DNA from 4 places in the Pseudomonas sp. NPDC077451 genome. Region 1 is predicted to be linked to each of the others. Evidence: riboswitches for the same ligand, from Rfam matches in the RefSeq annotation. Region 1 holds a riboswitch; each other region holds the start of a gene.
What was found. A riboswitch is a leader RNA that binds a small molecule or an ion and turns the genes downstream of it on or off. The one in region 1 is predicted to bind cobalamin.
Positions count from the first base shown of each region.

Region 2: linked by a shared signal. The riboswitch ahead of btuB (TonB-dependent vitamin B12 receptor) and the one ahead of cobW (cobalamin biosynthesis protein CobW) in region 1 are both predicted to bind cobalamin.
Region 3: linked by a shared signal. The riboswitch ahead of ACIGHL_RS11290 (TonB-dependent receptor) and the one ahead of cobW (cobalamin biosynthesis protein CobW) in region 1 are both predicted to bind cobalamin.
Region 4: linked by a shared signal. The riboswitch ahead of ACIGHL_RS06990 (hypothetical protein) and the one ahead of cobW (cobalamin biosynthesis protein CobW) in region 1 are both predicted to bind cobalamin.

Region 1 covers NZ_JBITVX010000006.1:270,453-275,232, reverse strand. Annotated here, with positions in the region: gene cobN (cobaltochelatase subunit CobN) at 1-2,617, opposite strand, end outside; gene cobW (cobalamin biosynthesis protein CobW) at 2,624-3,679, opposite strand; cobalamin riboswitch at 3,775-3,993, opposite strand; gene ACIGHL_RS12595 (cobalamin biosynthesis protein) at 4,107-4,568, shown strand; gene cobM (precorrin-4 C(11)-methyltransferase) at 4,581-4,780, shown strand, end outside.
Region 2 covers NZ_JBITVX010000001.1:449,054-453,833, reverse strand. Annotated here, with positions in the region: gene btuB (TonB-dependent vitamin B12 receptor) at 1-1,597, opposite strand, end outside; cobalamin riboswitch at 1,675-1,891, opposite strand; gene ACIGHL_RS02115 (metallophosphoesterase family protein) at 2,051-2,854, shown strand; gene nhaD (sodium:proton antiporter NhaD) at 2,903-4,168, opposite strand; gene ACIGHL_RS02105 (hypothetical protein) at 4,330-4,650, opposite strand; gene ACIGHL_RS02100 (C40 family peptidase) at 4,721-4,780, opposite strand, start outside.
Region 3 covers NZ_JBITVX010000005.1:303,108-307,887, reverse strand. Annotated here, with positions in the region: gene ACIGHL_RS11300 (hypothetical protein) at 1-141, shown strand, start outside; gene ACIGHL_RS11295 (cobalamin-binding protein) at 138-941, shown strand; gene ACIGHL_RS11290 (TonB-dependent receptor) at 948-2,870, opposite strand; gene ACIGHL_RS11285 (hypothetical protein) at 2,873-2,998, opposite strand; cobalamin riboswitch at 2,954-3,166, opposite strand; gene dxs (1-deoxy-D-xylulose-5-phosphate synthase) at 3,426-4,780, opposite strand, start outside.
Region 4 covers NZ_JBITVX010000003.1:85,178-89,957, reverse strand. Annotated here, with positions in the region: gene ACIGHL_RS07005 (leucine-rich repeat-containing protein kinase family protein) at 1-120, shown strand, start outside; gene ACIGHL_RS07000 (3-phosphoshikimate 1-carboxyvinyltransferase) at 168-617, shown strand; gene ACIGHL_RS06995 (cobaltochelatase subunit CobN) at 1,262-1,540, opposite strand; gene ACIGHL_RS06990 (hypothetical protein) at 1,641-1,928, opposite strand; cobalamin riboswitch at 2,018-2,150, opposite strand; gene ACIGHL_RS06985 (DUF2970 domain-containing protein) at 2,310-2,528, shown strand; gene ACIGHL_RS06980 (nitrite/sulfite reductase) at 2,895-4,553, shown strand; gene ACIGHL_RS06975 (DUF934 domain-containing protein) at 4,537-4,780, shown strand, end outside.

The DNA.
Region 1 (4,780 bases):
CGGTCGCCTGCACGCCGATTCGCCAGGCCGTAGGCGTCGGCAGGTTGCGCACATCGACGGTGTAGAAGTTACGCCCCGTCGGCAGCACATCGATACGTCCCCGGCTCGGCGCGCCGCTGGGGCCAGCAGGGACGAAACGGCCCTGCAACGCGGCTAGCAAGCCGGCCATTTCTTTGCTCCCACAGCTGTCGAGCAATGGCGCGATCCGGCCTCGCAGCTGCTGCACCACGTCACGACTGGCGGGCCCGACACCTGCGGATTCGCTTTCGATCATCTCCAGCGCCAGCAGCTCCAGCCGCTCACGGGTATCGCCTGCGGTGCGCCAGAGGCTAGCGTCGCAGTGTGCCAAGGGGTCCGGACGCGGCCCGTGCCAGGGCGCCGCCATGTCGCAGTCGATGGGATCGAAGCCCAGGGCCAGATCATCGGCCAGAGCGCGCAGCAGACTTGCATTGGCGCCCTGCCCGTCACCACGCGGAATACGCAGCAGCGCAAGCAGGGTGTCGCGCCGCAATTGCCCACCAGGCGACTCGCCGAATACATGCAGGCCATCGCGGATCTGCGACTCTTTCAGGTCGCAGAGGTAGGCATCGAGCTGCGGCAGCCAGCTGTTCGGATCGTCGCTGAGCTGCAGCCCAAGCTCGCGGTCGAGGTTGGCCGCGCGTACCAGGGCCAGGATCTCGCTGCGCAGTTCCGTCGCACGGCGCAGGTCGAGCTGGCTAGCTTCGTAGTACTCATCGGCCAATCGTTCGATGTCGCGCAGCGGGCCGTAACTTTCGGCGCGGGTCAGCGGCGGCATCAGGTGGTCGATGATCACCGCCTGGGTACGCCGCTTGGCCTGGGCGCCTTCGCCTGGGTCATTGACGATGAAGGGATAGATATTCGGCAGCGGGCCGAGCACCACGTCCGGCCAGCAGCAGTCGGAGAGGCCTACGCTCTTGCCCGGTAGCCACTCGAGGTTGCCGTGCTTGCCGACGTGGATCACCGCGTCGGCGGCGTAGCGCGTACGCAGCCAGCCATAGAACGCGAGGTAGCCGTGCGGTGGCACCAGATCGGGGTCGTGGTACATGGCGGCCGCGTCGAGCTGATAACCGCGCGCCGGTTGTATGCCGACAAAGGTCGAACCGAAACGCAGCCCGGCGATCATCAGCCGGCCGGCACGAAACATCGGGTCCTGCTCTGGCGTGCCCCAGCGTTCGATCACCGCCTGCTGGTTGGCAGCCGGTAGCTGATCGAAGAACGCTCGGTACTCCTCCAGGGCCAGGCTCTGGGCACAAGGCCGCAGGTCGAGGTTATCGAGGTCGTTGGTGACGCCACCGAGCAGCTCATGGATCAGCGCGGTGCCGCTGTCAGGCAGATCGGCAACCGGATACCCCTGCGCCTGCAGCGCACGGAGAATGTTCAGCGCAGCGGCCGGGGTATCCAGCCCTACACCGTTGCCGATGCGGCCATCTCGTGTGGGGTAGTTGGCCAGGATAAGGGCGACGCGCTTGTCACTGTTCGACAGTCGCGCCAGCCGGGTCCAGCGCCAGGCCAGCTCTGCCACGTGGTCCATGCCCGGCAGATGCGGCTGGTAGCAGATCACGTCGCTCTGGCTGCGCTCGCTGCGCCACGCCAGGCCCTTGAAGCTGATGGGTCGGGTGATCAGCCGGCCGTCCAGCTCCGGCAACACGACATGCATCGCCAGGTCACGCGAGCCCAGACCCTGGGCATTGGCCTGCCACTGTTCATGATTGTCCAGCGCGCAGATGGCCTGCAGCACCGGCACGTCCAGCCGAAACGGCCGCAGGTTTGGCGCATCCGGGCTGGACTGGGCGAAGCCCGTGGTATTGATGATCACCGCGGCGCCGCTCTGCTCCAGCCAGGTTTCGACCTGCGTCAGACAAGCCGCCTCCTTCAGGCTCGCAACTGCGATGGGCAAGGGGTTAAGCCCTTGGGCCGTCAGCCTCTCGCAGAAGGTATCGATAAAGCCGGTGTTCGCCGCCTGCACCTGGGTGCGATAGAAGATCAGGCCAACCACCGGTGCATCCGCGCGCCAGTCGCGCTGCCAGTCAGCCAGCGTCGCGGATGGATGATGCGGGTGATAGATCGCCACCCGAGCCAGCGCCTCAGGCTCATGCCAGGGGTAGTCACGGCCCAACCAGCGGCTGGCGATGCAGTGATAGAACTGCCGCGCGTTGTCGACACCGCCCTGGCGCAGGAACTGCCACAGCCGGTGGCTATCCTCGGTCGGCACATTGCCGAGCTCGCTCAGTTCGGGATCGGCACAGTCATCGCCCGGGACCATGATGACGGTAGCGCCGCGCTGGCCCAGCTCCACCAGCCGCTCGATCCCGTAGCGCCAGTAACTGACGCCACCGTGCACGGAAATCAGGATGACCTTGGCGTGCTGCAACACCTGCTCGACATAAAAGTCGATCGACGCGTTGTTGCCCAACTGCGCCGGGCTCGCCAGCCGCAGGCTGGGATAGTTCTCGGGCAGCTGGCCAGCGACCTCGGCAAGCAGTGACAGGTGCGAATCCCCCGTGCACAGCACGACGATTTCCCCAGGCGTCTGGCCCAGGTCGGCGATGCTGTCGGCCGGCAATTGCTGGCCGGGCTGGGTGCGCAGCAGATGCACGACCGGTCAGCCCGCCAATGCAGCGTTCAGTTCGGCATCTATCGCCGATGGGTCGAGTGACTGGCCGATGATGATCAGCCGACTGACACGGGCCTCACCGGCCTGCCAGGGACGATCGAAGTGCTTGTCGAACCGTTGCCCGACGCCCTGCAACAGCAGGCGCATGGGCTTGCCCGGAACCGCGGCAAAGCCCTTGATGCGCAGGATTCCGTGCTTGATCACGGCGCTCTTCAATACTTGCATCAGCTTGTCTTCAGGCACCTCCGGCAGCTCGACCGCGAACGAGTCGAAGGCTTCATGATCGTGTTCTTCATGGCCTTCGAGATCGTGATGAGTCTTGCGCCCATCGATGTGCAGTTCGGTTTCGCAATCGAGACCCAGCAGCACGTTCAACGGCAGCTCGCCGCCGTGCGCCTCGATGACCTTGACTCCTTCGGGAAGCTCCTCGGCCACTTCGCCACGAACGGCCGCCAGCGCGTCAGGGCTCAACAGGTCGGCCTTGTTGAGAATGACCAGATCGGCGCTGGCCAGCTGATCGGCGAACAATTCATGCAGGGGCGATTCGTGATCGAGATTGGGATCGAGCTTGCGTTGCGCATCGACCTGATCCGGGAAGGCGGCAAAGGTGCCGGCAGCCACTGCCGGGCTGTCGACCACGGTAATCACCGCATCGACCGTGCAGGCGTTACGGATCTCCGGCCAGTTGAAGGCCTGGACCAGCGGCTTGGGCAGTGCCAGGCCAGAGGTTTCGATGAGGATATGGTCGAGATCGCCACGACGCGCCACCAGCTCGCGCATCACCGGGAAGAATTCTTCCTGAACGGTGCAGCAGAGGCAGCCGTTGGCCAGTTCGAAAACCCGGCCGTTGGCCTCTTCCTCACTGCAACCGATGGAGCACTGCTTGAGGATCTCGCCATCGATGCCAAGCTCGCCGAATTCGTTGACGATCACGGCAATACGTCGCCCTTCGGCATTGGCCAGCATGTGGCGCAGCAAGGTGGTTTTGCCGGCGCCGAGAAAGCCGGTAACGATGGTGACGGGAAGTTTGGAAAGGGTTTTCATCGTAGCCCTGCAAGCATCGGAAAAAAGATGAGCAGGCAGGCGGACACTTACGTGGCGACAAGCGCCAACAAGCACCACCGGAGCACCCCGCCCGGTTGTAAATGTGTGGCGAGGCAGGTCTCCTGGCTCACGACCGGGCGACGCGTGGTGCGTCTGCCAATATCCCTCGCCTTCCCGCGCCATGCGCAGTGGCTGGTGTGCTCGACAAAGCACACCCAAGGGTCAAGTCGCTTACAGTTGCGGGGGCAGCCACGGCTTTCCGTGTTCCCTCTTAGCTCTGGCATCGCCAGAGAACCTCGACGCGTGAAGGCTACGCAGAGGCCGGGGGCGGGTCAATCGCCCGGTTGACGCTCAGCAAGGCGCGTGATGTTCTTGCGGCCCTTTTGCCCATGACCGTGCTCGCTGCGGTCCATCCCATACGAGCGCCATGCCCATCCCGACCGCTACTGACGATTCATCTGTTCCCGAGCCTCGTCCCCTACCGGATGGGGCGCTGCTCGTCGCGGGGCTGGGGTGCCGCAAGGGTTGCAGCAGGGTCGAGCTCGAAGCGCTTCTGCATCGCGCCTTGCGGGATCAAGGATTGACGATAGCCGCGCTCGACTGCCTGGCCAGCAGCGAGATCAAAGCGAACGAACCGGGCCTGCATGCGCTGGCCGCGCACCTGAGGCTGCCCCTTGCCTTGCTGTCTGCCACGCAGCTTGCCCCCTATGATGCGGCGGTCAGCGAGCATTCGCTGCGCAGCAAGGCCCTGACCGGCAGCGCTGGGCTTGCCGAGGCCAGCGCCCTGGCACAGGCCGAAATCATGGGTAATCAGAAAACCCGATTGCTGTGCCGAAAGCTGCGCTCCGCCAATGCGACCTGCGCCTTGGCTATCACCCGTCTTCCTTGATCTGGAGTTTGCATGACCGTCTATTTCATTGGCGCCGGCCCTGGTGACCCGGAACTTATCACCGTCAAAGGGCTGCGTCTGGTGCGCAGCTGCCCGGTCATTCTCTACGCCGGCTCGCTGGTCCCTGCCGCAGTGCTCGAAGGCCATAGTGCCGAGCAGGTGATCAACACCGCCGAGCTGCATCTGGACGAAATCGTTGAGCTGATCCAACA
Region 2 (4,780 bases), on a different contig from region 1:
TGGCCTTGCTGCGATCCTGCGGGTCGAGGAAGGTCACCGAGCTGACGACATCCCAGCCCAGCAGCTCGGTGCCGACAACGCCTTCGATCCCGCGAATACGCGCCACGTCGACGTTCTGGGGCTGCATGGGACTGCTTCCCGTCCAGACAATCAGATCCTCAATCTGGTTTTCGAACGCGTTGAGGCTCCACTCGCCCCATTGCTGTTCACCCTTCAGGCCCAGCTCATAGCTTTGCGACTCTTCCGGCAGCAGGTCAGGATTGCCAGCCGTGAAGCCGGTGTCTGGTGCATAGAGATCATTGAAAGTGGGCGCCTTGAAAGCCGTGCCGTATGACGCGCTCAGCATCAGGTTGTCGCGCAGGTCATAGCTCCAGCCGAGATTGCCGGTGTCATGGTTCCCGAACTGCTCGTTGTCATCGCGACGCAGGCCAGCCAACAAGCCGTGGCGGCCGAAGCGGCCCTGATACTGCAGGTAGGCGCCCTTGTTATCGCGGGCGTCCACTGCATAGTCGTCCGTGACGTCGATGCGGTCTTGCTGGTAATCAAAACCCAGGGTGAGCAACTGGTCGTCGGCCACACTGAAGTCGTTCTGCCAATTGAAAGAATCACGCTTGGTGTCAAAGCGAGAATAGAAACGACCGTCGCGGAAGTTGTCAGTGTTGTCTTCGCTGTGACCGGCCTGCAGCGTCACCAACCACGGTTCGAGCGGCTTGAATCGTGCCCGGCCACCGATGACTTGCTGGCTTCCGTCGCTATAGGCGAAGCGACCTGTCGCACCTGAGGTAGACCGAGAGTCGTAGTCACTGTGGGTGTCGACGTGCAGCCAACTGCCGTCCAGCTCCAATCCATTGTCGAAGCGATATCCACCTCGCAAGGCACCGGACAGCTCGCGATAGCCGTCCGCATCGGGTTCGTAGGAGCGTGGTGCTGACGGCCGATAGGCCCTTGAATTGATACCGTCGGTTGACGCGCTCGCCACGCCGAGATTGAACCATCCGGCACCCTGGCTACCGGATATGCCAGCGGTACCGTCGAAGCTGGAGCGGCTGCCCGCGCCAGCGGAAAAATAGGGCTTGAACCCTTCGCCCTCTCCACGCCGCGTGAAGATCTGCATGACGCCGCCTACCGCTTCCGAACCGTACAGGCTGGAACGAGGGCCGCGGACCAGTTCAATACGCTCGATTTGCTCGACCGGAATGTTCTCCAGCGATGCACCGCCTGATGTGGCCGAACCGATTTTCACCCCATCGACCAAAACCAGCAGATGCTGGCTGCTGGTGCCACGTACATAGACGGCCGAAGTCTTGCCACGGCCGCCGTTGGCGGCCACATTGACGCCCGCGAGGCCGCGCAGCAGCTCGGAAACGCTCTGCGCCTGGCTGCGTACAATCTGTTCGCGAGTAATGACGCTGGTGGAAGCAATACGGCTGAGCGCCTGCTCGGTGCGCGTGGCTGTAACCACCTGGTCGTTGAGGTTCAGCGGTTGGACCGGCTGAGCATGGGAAAGCGAAACATAGCCAAGCAGCAGGCACGCCGCTGAGGTGTTGAGGGTCTTGCAGATCAAGTCCAGGTCTCCGTCGTGCCCGCCGCACGACATCAGTCGATAAGGGCAGACGGAGAATGCGAAAGGAGCGCAGGTGCAAGCAGCCGCACCCCGATCAGCGCCCGCCGCCCTGCCGTGGAATGCGACAGGCCGGTCTCCGGGCTTGCGAGCGGATGCCTTGCATCCCGGAACCGCGGCCTTCCCATGCCTGTGGCACAGTGGCTGTGAGCGGTGTCCTGTCTCGCCTACCGTTGCGGGGGCAGCGCCGGAATCTTCATCGAATGAACCGGCTTCCCTGTTTCACCCATTGGCTTTTAGCCAGGGGGCACCTGAAGCAGCGCGGAGGTTAGTCCAAGGCCCTGCACAGCGCAACCGAAAGCGATCAGGGCCAACGCCGCAACACGTTTCGATACCGCTGCCTGCGATTTACCGGAACGCCGGGCGCCGAATGGCTTCGAATGCAACAATGCCACCCGTCACGCACACCAGACGAGAAGACGCCCACCCATGACCAGCATCGTGCAGATTTCCGACACCCACTTCGGCACCGAAGAGGCCGCCGTCGTGCAAGCCATGGAAGACCACGTGCGCGAGCATGGCGCGGATCTGCTGATCTTTTCCGGCGACATCACGCAGCGCGCCAAGGCCGGACAGTTCGCCGACGCCCAGGCCTTCGTCCAGCGCTTGCATGGTCACGGCATCCCGGAAACACTGGTGATTCCGGGTAACCATGACATCCCGCTGTACAACGTCTTTGCTCGCTTCCTCATGCCTTACCGCAACTACCGTCGCCACTTCGGTGAGGATTTGGAGCCAACCTTCGAGAATGACGAGGTGTTGGTGATGGGTCTCAACACTACCCACCCGCGACGGCACAAGGATGGGCTGGTGACGGACGAGCAAGTGCAGGCCGTGACGCGGCGGCTCAAGCAGAGCGATCCGAACAAAGTGCGTATTGTCGTGGCGCACCAGCCTTTCGGCGCGATGGTGCTGAGCGATCTGAGCAATCTGCAGCACAACGCCGATGCTGCGCTGCACCGCTGGGCCGATGAAGGATTGGACCTGGTTATGGGCGGGCACATTCACCTGCCCTATGTATTGCCGTTGTCCAAGCAGTACACCGCGTTGTCACGGGAGATCTGGATGGTTCAGGCCGGAACCACCCTGTCATCACGAGTCCGTGGTACATCGCCGAACTCGTTCAATCGCATGAAGCTGCACCCTGGCGCCGACAAGAAGGTCTGCGTCGAACGCTGGGACCTGCTCGATGATCAATTCGTGCTCGGCTCGCACTTCAACCTGCACTGGTAAGCGCGGCAGCTCACCCAACGGCTATGAGCGACCGCGCCCAAGCGCGACTCAGCCCAGCGAGCCCGCCACTACCAGGCCGGTCAGATAGACGCCAGCGAAGCCAAGATTGAATGCGATGAACAGATACAGGCTGTACTTGAGATAGCTACCGAAGGTCAGCCCCGGCACCTTACTCATGGCCACAATGCCCGCCGCGGACCCGATGACCAGCAGCGAACCGCCCACGCCGACTGCATAGGTCAGTACCATCCACTCGGCAATCCCCATCTCGAGCCCGGACTTCAGCAGTGCAGCGGTCAGGGGTACGTTGTCGATCGCAGCAGACAAGATGCCCATCAGGTAGTTGGCCACCACTGCAGGCACCTGATCGTAGATTTGCACCAACCCATCGAGCACATTGATTTCCTTGAGCATGCCGACCAACAGCAGGATGCCGAGGAAGAACAGCAGGGTCTCGAATTCGACTTGGCGCACGTATTCCAGAATCGGATCGGTTTCAATGTCATCGCTGAAGAAGCGCGCCACCAGAAACATAATCGACAAGCCGGTCAGGAAGGTCAGCACGGGCGGTATCTGGAAGAAGAAGTTACCAGCGATGGTGCACAAAATGGTGCCAAGGAAAATCAGTGCGATGGCAATATCAACCCGGCGGACATCGGTGCGATGGCTTTCCACCACCACCTGACCGTTCATGCCCAGCGAGAGCATCGCCGCCAGCAGCATCACCGCCAGGAACGCCGGAAGCGCCAACAGCAGCAGTTGCAGAATCTGTACTTTCCCGGCAAGGAAGATCATCAAGGTGGTTACGTCACCAGTGATCAGCGCCACGCCACCCGAGTTCACCGCAAACACGACCAGCGCCGCGTATTTGATCGTCTTTTCGGCGCTGAGCTTGAGCGACATGATCAGCGTGATCGATACCAGCGTGGCGGTAATGTTGTCCGCCAACGAGGAAAACACGAAGCAGAACGTCGCGGTCAGGAACAGCAGCTGCCGTTCGCTGATTTGTTTTGGCAGGACCAGATAGATCAGGTTTTCAATCAACCCTTTCTTGTTCAGATAGGCAACGAAGGTCATCGCGGCGACGAGGAATATCCACAGCCCGGCGATTTCGGCAATGTTCTCGTTGAGGCTTTCCAGAACCAGATCGCGCTCGGCGCCTTCTGGGGAAAAAATGAACAGCAACATCCAAGCAAAGGTTCCAAAGAACAGCGTGACCTTGGCTTTGTTGATGTGGGTGATTTCTTCAAGAACGACACCGAGCAGAGCGGCCACGGCAAGGCCGATCAGCACATACTGAAGTATTTCAGGCATGGGGCACCTAGAGCATAAGGGGAACGGTCTGTGCGCAGGATGCGCACCCGAGAAGTTGGGGCGCCGATCATAGCCAAAGTGCGACAACTCGACACCTGGCAAATGTCAAACCGGAGAGTATTTCGAATTATTCCGACGCACTGACCCAGACACTGTCGAAACTAATGGCGCGGCACGAACCCGGCCGGCTTGGTCGACAGCCAGTCCACAAAGGTGCGCAGGCCTGGATCGGCTAATAATGCGTCGCGGCTGTTATAGCGGAGCGCCAGCTCCTTCTCGCTGAACAGGCGATGAATCTGGTTATGACAGGGCCGGCAGACCCAGAGTGTTGCGGTGATTCGCTCTTCGCGCCCGAAGCGTTTGCGTACGTAGCTTTTGCCATGTAACGCCTTGGGAATCAGGTGATGGCGGGTCAAAGGCGTCTGACGTAGGCACAGCTCGCACGCTTCAGGTGGGTCAGGCAAACGCAGGAGAGGTGCCATCGAAAGATTCCACAGTCGCAGCCCCAAGCAGAAAAGTGGCCGCGCCTGTCATGTTCAGCTCCAGCCAGCGTTACGGATTTTGTGCGAGACGCTCACTGTCGAGCACGCGCTTGGCGCTGAGGTAGTTCTT
Region 3 (4,780 bases), on a different contig from region 1:
GCTTTGCGTACCGCCGCGTTGCCGGCGTGGCTGGGGGCGATAGGCGCGCCACTCGGACTTGAACCGGTTGCCCAGTTGCTGCTGGTGTGTGGCAGTTTGGCGCTGCTGATGCTCTACCGCCTGCCACGTCAACTGCAATGACCAGAGTGCTGGCTCTGTTGCTGGCACTGTCAGCATCGCCCTGGCTGGGTGCCACCGAGCGAGTCGTCAGCCTAGCCCCTTCGCTCAGCGAAATCATGCTGGAACTGAACGCCAAGGAACTGCTCGTCGGCGTGCTTGACGGCGGTGAGCGACCTGCATCGCTGGCGGCGATACCTTCAGTGGGCCGAATGGGTCAGCTGGAAATGGAAAGCCTGCTGGCCCTTCAGCCAACGCTGGTATTGCTCTGGCCGGACAGCATCAGCCGTGCGCAGCGCGACCAGCTCACGCAGTTCGGCATCCCGGTGCTCGTCGTACAGCCTGTATCCTTGGAACAACTGGCCGAGCAGTTTGCACGGGTTGGTCAGCGCATCGGCCGAGGCGAGCAGGGGCGCGAACTTCAACGTCAGTTTTCTTTAGGCCTGGAGCAGCTTCGGCGTCGATACCACCGAGAGCAGCCGTTATCGGTGTTTTATCAGGTTTGGAATCGGCCCCTGTACACGCTCGGTGGACGCCAGATCGTCAGTGAGGCCATCGAGGTATGCGGTGGTCGTAACGTATTCGCCGATCTGCAACTGCCGGCGCCCCAGGTCAGCGTCGAGTCCGTGCTATCACGTCACCCGGACGTCATCCTGGCAGGCAGCGGTGCTCAGCTATCCGAATGGAATGCCTGGCCGCAGTTGGAAGCGGTGCGTAAGGGACAGCTGTGGGAAGTGCCCGACAAGGGGCTCGAGCGACCGAGCTTCCAGATGCTCGGGGCAATCCGGAAGCTCTGCGAAGTTATGGCGCTGGCAGCGGACTGACCGGTATCAGAAACGATAACCCACGCTTAGCTGTACAACCTCCTCTGGAGCTGGATACAAGGCCCTGTTGCCTGCTTGCCAGCTGCTGTAAGTGGCATAGCTGTCGTAGCGCTTGCCGGTCAGGTTATTGATGCGCAGCTTGGCGTTGAGGCCCTGGTATTCATACCGGACGGCGGCATTGAACAGCGTATAGCCGCCCTCTTTCGGCATTACCTGTCCATCATCGCTGGCCAGGTAGCGCGGGCCTGTATAAATGGCCTCCACGTAGCCGTGCAGGTTCGTCATGATCTGGTAGTCAAGATGCAGGGCAGCGCTGTGGCGCGATACCCAGGGAACCTCGTTGCCCTTGTTGGCGCCGGCCCTCAGTTCTGAGTCGGTGAAGCTGTACTGACCACCGACGCGGAGTCGATCGGACAACTCGCGCTCAGCCTCTAGCAGCAGTCCTTCGCGGCGAGTCCGGTCCAGGTTCACATTCGCGCCCCAGCCGCCCAATGCATAAGGCGCGTAGAGCAGCTCGTCCTCCAGGTTGATCCGGTAGAGGCTGGCCTGATACAGCTGGATGTCGTCCTGCCATGTGGCACCAGCTTCCCATGACTCGCCCGTCTGCGGTTTGAGGAATTCGATTCCAGGCTCGACGAGCGCGTTTTCGTTGACGTTGGCCCAGCGCAGAACCTCTTCGCGCTTGACGAATACTTGAGTCTGCTCAGTCACCTGCCAGCCCAGCGCAATGCTTGAGCTGTCTTCGTTGTCACTGCGCTTGCGGCCGTTGTGTTGGTCGACGGCTTCACTGATGCGATAACCAAGGCTGAGCGTGACGCGATCGGTCAGTGGCTGGCTGAGTTGTGTATACCAGTCCCGCTGCGTTTGTTCAGCGAGACTGCTGAGCGAAGGATAGAGCCTATACGCCGCCTGGTAATCAGCTCTCAGGTGGTCAAACCCCAACAACCATTCACTGCGGCCGGCCGCGCTGTCCCAGTTGGCGGTGATGCGGGGGCTGATGGTTTCCACCCTGGTGCCTTCGGTGAACGGGCTGCCGGAAATCAGTCCATTCCCGTCGCTGTCTCTGATGGTGTAATCCAGGTTGCCTGTCCAGTGGCGGCCAAACGCCTGTTCGCCAGCAACGCGATGCACGTCGGTTTTGCTGTTGTTCCACTCGTTCGAGGTGCTGGCCTTGCGATCAGCACGGCGCTGCACGATGGTGAGGCTGCGCGGGTATAGAAGCTCGTCGTCTACATTCTGATACTCGTACAGCAACCAGCCGTTGGCATGTTCATACCGGAGACGGCCGAACACATCGCGGTAGCTGGCGTTGTTGTGGTCACGATAGTTGTCAGCGTTCCTTGTCTCGCCGCTAGCAAAGGCTGAAAAACCGCCTCCGAGCTCTTGCGACACATGTCCCCGGTAGGCCTCCAGATCGTGACTGCCCTGGGTCGTTTCGACATAGGCTTCGTTGCCAGTCGGGCGACGAGTGATGATATTGATCACCCCTCCTACCGCTTGGTCGCCATATAGGACGGTTCCAGCACCGCGCAAGATCTCGATTCGCTCGATGTTAGCGAGCGGCACGCTGTTCAGATCCGGACCGCTCAAGCTGGGATTGTTCAGCCTTCTGCCATCGACCATAACCAGCACGTTGTTGACTGCGTTATCACCGAAACCACGCAGGCTGATGGAGGCATGATTGCCGTCGCCCAGCGTGTCGCGGATCTGAATACCAGCTTTCCCGTTCAGCACCTCTATCAGGCTACTGGCTGCACTCCGCTCGATTTCATCCCTATCTATCACGCGGGTGCTGGCAGGGGCGGGCCGTTCCAGAGCGGTCGCTCGGGTGATGACCATTGGTGGAGCCTGATAAGGTTCCAGGGCGGCAGCAGCGCCCGGTATCAGGGCCAGCGCAAGCATGGTACGAGACGGCTTCAAGTCGAACATCCTCAAAAGTTCAGCGCTTTTGAGAAGGGCAGGAACAAGCGCAAGGGCACGCAGCCGCGCTTGACGGTGCTGCCCTCCGCAACACCAGTCGAATCCGCCAGGCCGGTCTCCGGGCTTTCGACGCGCACCGCGCTCGCCTTCCCGTGCTGGGCACAGTGGCGGTTGAGCGGGCGGTGATCCTTGGATCACGGTCGATTACCGTTGCGGGGGCAGCGCCGGCCTTGCTCTTCGAGCGCACCGGCTTCCCGTTTAATGCGGACCTGGCGGTCGTGCACACCTGGGCGGATAGGAAATCGCGCGAACCTTACGGCCTGGGCTGGGGAAAGACAAGCGAATGAGCGACGCGCCTCAGTGCAAGGCCGCGGTAAACAGAGCTGATCGGTTGGGGGCTTAGGACGCTCTCGGCCCGGGAGGGATTGATCCGCCCGGCCCAGCTTCGGCAGCGTCGTGTGGATGATGTTTCATCCATCCCCGGACCCAGCGAAGATCGAGGTATGGAAATTCGACTCCCATATACCCAGACCGCCTCGCTGTTGCCCATGGCGGCGCTGGATCCTACGGCTGAGTGTGCAGCCTTGCCAGTCGCGCTTTGACTGCCGCCTCGATACCGGCGGCGTCCAGTCCGCACTCCCTGATCATCTCGCTGGGTTTGGCATGTTCGACGTAGTAGTCAGGCAGGCCCAGTTGAAGGAGCGGTGTGCTCAGGTTTTGCGCGGCGAGGAACTCTCCGACCGCACTGCCGGCACCGCCCATGATGCTGTTCTCCTCGATGGTCACCAACAGCGCGTGGCTGTCGGCTATCTGGCGCACCAATGCCTCATCCAGGGGTTTGACGAAACGCATGTCTACGACTGTTGCGTTCAGGGTTTCGGCAACCTGCATGGCGTCCGGTAGTTGCACGCCAAACACCAGCAGCGCGACCTGCGTACCCTCGCGACGCACCACGCCCTTGCCGATTTCAAGCGGTTCGAGGCCCGGTTCGATCATTGCGTTCGGGCCGGTGCCGCGTGGATAACGCACCGCGGCGGGACCTTGGAAGTGGTAGCCAGTGGTGAGCATCCGGCGCATCTCGTTCTCGTCGCTCGGTGTCATTACCAGCATGCCGGGGATGCAGCGCAAATAGGCCAGGTCGAAACTGCCCGCATGGGTCGGGCCGTCTTCGCCGACCAGCCCGGCGCGGTCGATCGCGAAGAGCACATCGAGGTTCTGCACCGCGACGTCATGGATCAGTTGATCGTAGGCGCGTTGCAGGAAGGTCGAATAGATCGCCACGACCGGCTTGGCACCTTCGCAGGCCATGCCTGCAGCCAGCGTAACCGCATGCTGCTCGGCAATCGCGACGTCGAAATAGCGGTCCGGATAACGCTCGCTGAAATCGATCAGATCCGAGCCTTCCTTCATCGCCGGGGTGATACCCATCAGGCGTGGGTCTACCGCAGCCATATCGCACAGCCATTGGCCGAACACGTTGGAATACTTCGGGCCGCTGGGTTTCTTCGGCTTGACCGGGCCGCCGATGGGGTCAAGCTTGCTGATCGCGTGCCAGGTGATCGGGTCGACTTCCGCCGGAGCGAAGCCTTTGCCCTTTTTGGTGACCACATGCAGAAACTGTGGGCCGGAGAGGTCGCGCATGTTGCGCAGGGTGCCGATCAGCGTCGGCAGATCATGGCCGTCGATCGGGCCGATGTAGTTCCAGCCGAGTTCTTCGAACAGCGTGCCTGGGACCAGCATGCCCTTGGCGTACTCCTCGGTGCGGCGGGCGATTTCCCAGGCACCGGGCAGGCGCGAGAGGACCTTTTTGCTGCCTTCGCGCATGCTCGAATAGGTGCGGCTGGAAAGGATCTTGGCCAGGTAGTTGGACAGTCCGCCGACATTGCGCGAGATCGACATGTCATTGTCGTTGAGCACTA
Region 4 (4,780 bases), on a different contig from region 1:
ACCCTCGCCACCCTGCAGGGTCAATGCATGCAGGAAAACCCCAGCCACCGCCCCGATTTCGACCAGCTGGTCGAGCAGTTGCAGCAAATAACAGCGCAACAGAGCGTTTCGGCCGGGTAGTTGCATAAGCCATCGTCCCTCTCGCTTCCCGACGGCAACCTGACGCTATGCTCGCTCCAGAATCAAAACCCGATGAAGCATCTGAATGCTACGCCAGCACCCAGGAAACCGTCACGCTCGACCAGGACCCGTTCGTGGTCGGACTCAAGCAACGGCTTCCTGAAGAGCTGCGCGAGACGTTCACACCGCAGCAACTGGATGCTTTACGCAATGCCTTCGCCACCCGCTCGTGGGCCAGGCACAAGCTTGATCTGCGCAGTACTTTTAGCCTGTGGAGCAACCAGTACTATTTCGTGTTGGTTGGCGGGCGAAACAAGCGCAGCCTGAGCCGAGCCCAACGGAGCCTGTCGCTAGCGGCCAAAGCCGGAGCGATCACGGCGTTTCTGTTCTTCTCGGTACTGATCGGCCTGGTCGCGCTCTATCTGGTCAAGTCGGCACTCGGAATCAATCTGCTGCCGAACTATTCGCTGGGGCTGTGGGATTGGTTCAAAGGATGACCGATAGCAGGCCTGCAGATGAAGAGTCTGCAACGATCTCCGCAGCAGCCAACTGAACAATTGATTGTCGAACACGCTACGCAACTCCCCTCGGCCGAGGCCCACGACCACGCCAGATGCCAAGCCCCAATAGCAGCAGAACGATCAGCGCAGCCAGCTAAAGGTATCGGCTGGCGCTTTGATCACCTTGGGTTTCAGCTTGATCTGGCGCGGCTGGTGGCGTGTCCGTCGCCTCCGGCTGAATCTCGCTGATACTGCTCGGTGCGTTCGTTTGCGGCACCGCGCGCAGTGCCGAATCGAGCCGAGCCTGCAGTGCGTCGCGCAATGGGTCAGATAGCTTCGGCAACAGCCACTCGAACCGGCCGGGTATGCCCACTTCCCGGCAAGCCGTGCTCAGCAACCAGGGCTGCGAACTGCTCGGCCAGCGCGTGATGGGTCGCCTCGCCGGCCTTCCAAAAGCCCTTCTGAATCGCCACCAGCATGATTGCGAGCATGTTGCTTTTGACATGGACGTTGGCGCCCTTCTCGAGAAAGGCATCGACTCCAAGCGCGTGTACGCATTCGAGCACTGCAAGCTGATCAGCATAGAGATCGCGAAACAAACCGGAGGTGGTGAACATCAGCTCGCGTCGCTCGCGCCCGGTTTAAAGCAGGTATCGCTTGATGCCTTCGACGATGCCCCGGCTGTTCCACACAGGCTCTACGCCAAGCAGGGCCAGTCCGAAGGCGATCATGGCGCGTTCATCACGGACGGTATCGGATGCCCAGAGAATGACGGCCTCGCGTCCGCCCTGCTCCATTGGCCGCTGTCGCGCACAGTTGGCCAGCTCGCTACCGATACTCCAGCGGATGCGACTCGGGATCAGGCTACTGTCGAGCGCATGGAAATTGCGCCCGGTCGGTAACGCCTCCGGCGTACGGATCGGATGGTTGCAAATACCATGCGGTCATTGGTGCGGCTCATCGCCACCAACGCCTGGTCGCTGTGCATGATGAAGCGCTCGCCCGTGCTGTATCGCTCGATCAACGGTTGCAAATGGTCGACTTCCGTCCCGAATACGCCCACCACGAGCAAGCGCCTTCCACTGGCAACCATTGGACGATCGCGGCGTCGTCCAGCTCTGCCAGTTGCTCCGGAGTCCGGGCGCTAACGGTACGCTCAGGGAATCGTTGCTTTAGCAAAGCGGCAGCTGAAGCGAACTCGGCAGCGCTGTATTGGGAAATGATCGCGTTGATCTGACTGGCACTGACCGGCGCCACTTGCGTCAGTAACAGAAGCGCTAGTGCCACGCAGCGAAAGGCGAAAGACATGCCCATTTCATCCGGGTGCAGTGGGCAACAGATAAGGCGCCTAGCCAAACCGGCACAGCGACAAAACTGAGGACGTCGCCCACCGCGACAGTTCCTGGGAAGTACGGGCTGGTATCGGGTTCGGTCGAATCGACTCTACCGTTGCGGGGGCAGCATCAGCTTGCATTGATTTCCCATTTAACCCGGACCATGATCCGGGCACCACGCACTTCAATTGTTCAACCGCTGGGCGGCCGAGGCGCGAACCTTAGGCGCCGACCTAGGCAAGCTCAAGCAACAACAAGCGTGACGACCCGTTGACGTCGCTGGACATCACATTGATCTCTCCAGAATCAGGATTGCTGACTAGACTTCAAGGCAGTCAGCCTCACGGAGACACTTATGGACGACGATAGGCAACCCAAATCGCTCACGCTACGGCAGATGCTTCAAAGTATGCTGGCCGGCGCTTTGGGCGTGCAGAGCGGGAAGAATCGGGTGCGGGACTTCAGCCACGGTAAACCCAGCCATTTCATTCTGCTCGGGGTCGGCTTCACCGTAGCGTTCGTCCTGGTGATTCTGGGGGTCGTCAAGCTGGTGCTCTATCTAGTCGGCGTTTGACCCGGTTATGTAGAGGCCGCCAGGCTATTGGTGGCTAACCCAGAACACTGCTGTCGCCACCGCGAGCAGGATCAGAAAGAAGATCGCGGCGGCATCTGCGCAGCTGTCATTATCATGGCGTTTCAAATGCTCTGACACAGGGGCGTACCTTGTTGTTGAGGATCGCATTGATTGCAGTTAAGACCATGCAAACGGAGCGCTCAAGGCCGGCGATTGAAATGTCTGAAAAGCAGCGTTTCGTTCTAAACATATTCCCAAACATCACTTTTGCGCATAAACGCTAGCTGGTATCGTGCCGGCCTCCCATCAACGGGTGCGCGGCCGTGCGCGCAGAAGCTGTAGACAGCCTGAAAAAACAGGACATTTATGTACGTATACGACCAGTATGACCAACACATCATCGAGGATCGCGTGCGTCAGTTCCGTGACCAGATTCGCCGCTATCTCGCCGGTGAACTGACTGACGCAGAATTGTTGCCTCTTCGCCTGCAGAACGGTCTGTACATCCAGCGCTATGCGCCGATGCTGCGCATTGCTGTGCCTTATGGGCTGTTGTCGTCTACTCAGATCCGCAAGCTGGCCGACATCACCCGTCGGTACGATAAGGGCTATGCCCACATCAGTACCCGTACCAACGTGCAGCTCAACTGGCCCGAGCTGGAGGATGTCCCTGACATTCTCGCCGAACTGGCAACCGTGCAGATGCACGCCATCCAGACCAGCGGCAACTGCATCCGCAATACCACCACCGACCAGTTCGCCGGCGTGGCCAAAGACGAGCTAGTCGACCCCCGCCCCTGGTGCGAGATCATTCGTCAGTGGTCGACTTTCCATCCAGAATTCGCATTCCTGCCACGCAAGTTCAAGATTGCGGTAAACGGCGCTGCAAGTGACCGTGCAGCCATTGAGGTCCATGACATCGGGCTCGAAGCGGTCAACAACGAGGCAGGCGAGCTGGGCTTCCGCGTATCCGTGGGTGGCGGTCTTGGCCGTACGCCGATCGTGGGCAGCTTTATCAATGAGTTCCTGCCATGGCAGCACCTGTTGACCTATCTCGATGCGATTCTGCGTGTGTATAACCGCTATGGTCGTCGTGATAACAAGTTCAAGGCGCGCATCAAGATTCTGGTCAAGGCCCTAACGCCTGAAGTGTTTGCCGAGCGTGTAGAGGCCGAGTGGTCGTATTTGAAAGACGGCGCGAATACTTTGACCGAAGCCGAAGTCGAGCGGGTCAGCAAATTCTTCGTCGACCCGGAGTACAAGTCTCTTGAAGATCAGATCGCTGTGCTCGCCCAGCTTGATGCCGAGCACCCAGGCTTCGCTCGCTGGCGTGAGCGCAACGTTGTCGCTCACAAGAAACCCGGTTACGCAGCGGTCACGTTGTCGCTGAAAAGCACTGGCGTAGCGCCAGGTGACGTTACAGACAAGCAGCTCGAGACCATTGCCGATCTGGCGGATAGATACAGCTTTGGCGAAGTACGCAACTCCCACGAGCAGAACATGATCCTGGCCGATGTCGAGCAATCACGTCTGTTCGAGCTGTGGCACGAGTTACGCGAACTCGGAGTCGCCACGCCGAACATCGGCTTGCTGACTGACATCATCTGCTGCCCAGGTGGCGACTTCTGCTCCCTGGCGAATGCCAAATCGATCCCGATCGCCGAAGCCATTCAACGCCGCTTCGATGACATGGATTACCTGTTTGACATCGGCGATATCGACCTGAACATCTCCGGTTGCATGAACGCATGCGGACACCACCATGTGGGTCACATCGGCATTCTTGGCGTAGACAAAAAAGGCGCCGAGTTCTATCAGGTTTCACTCGGCGGCAGCTCCGGTCGTAACGCGAGCCTGGGTCAGATCCTCGGTCCGTCCTTTGCCCAGGACGTCATGCCCGACGTGATCGAAAAGGTGATCGGTGTGTACGTGGAGCGCCGTACGGAAGATGAACAGTTTCTCGATACTTTCCGCCGAATCGGTATCGACCCCTTCAAGGAGCGCGTTTATGCAGCGAATCATTAAGGACGGCCAGGTTATCGACGAAACCTGGCACCTGCTGCCCAAGGACGTGACCCTCGATGGCCTGTCCAATTGCGACGATCTGATCGTACCCTTCCAGCTATGGCTCGATCATGCTCATGCCCTCAAGGTTCGTGACGGCGGTCTCGGAGTCTGGCTGGATTCCGACGAGGCCGTGGAGGAGATTGCCGATGACCTGGAAAATTTTCAGGTCATCGCACTGAACTTCC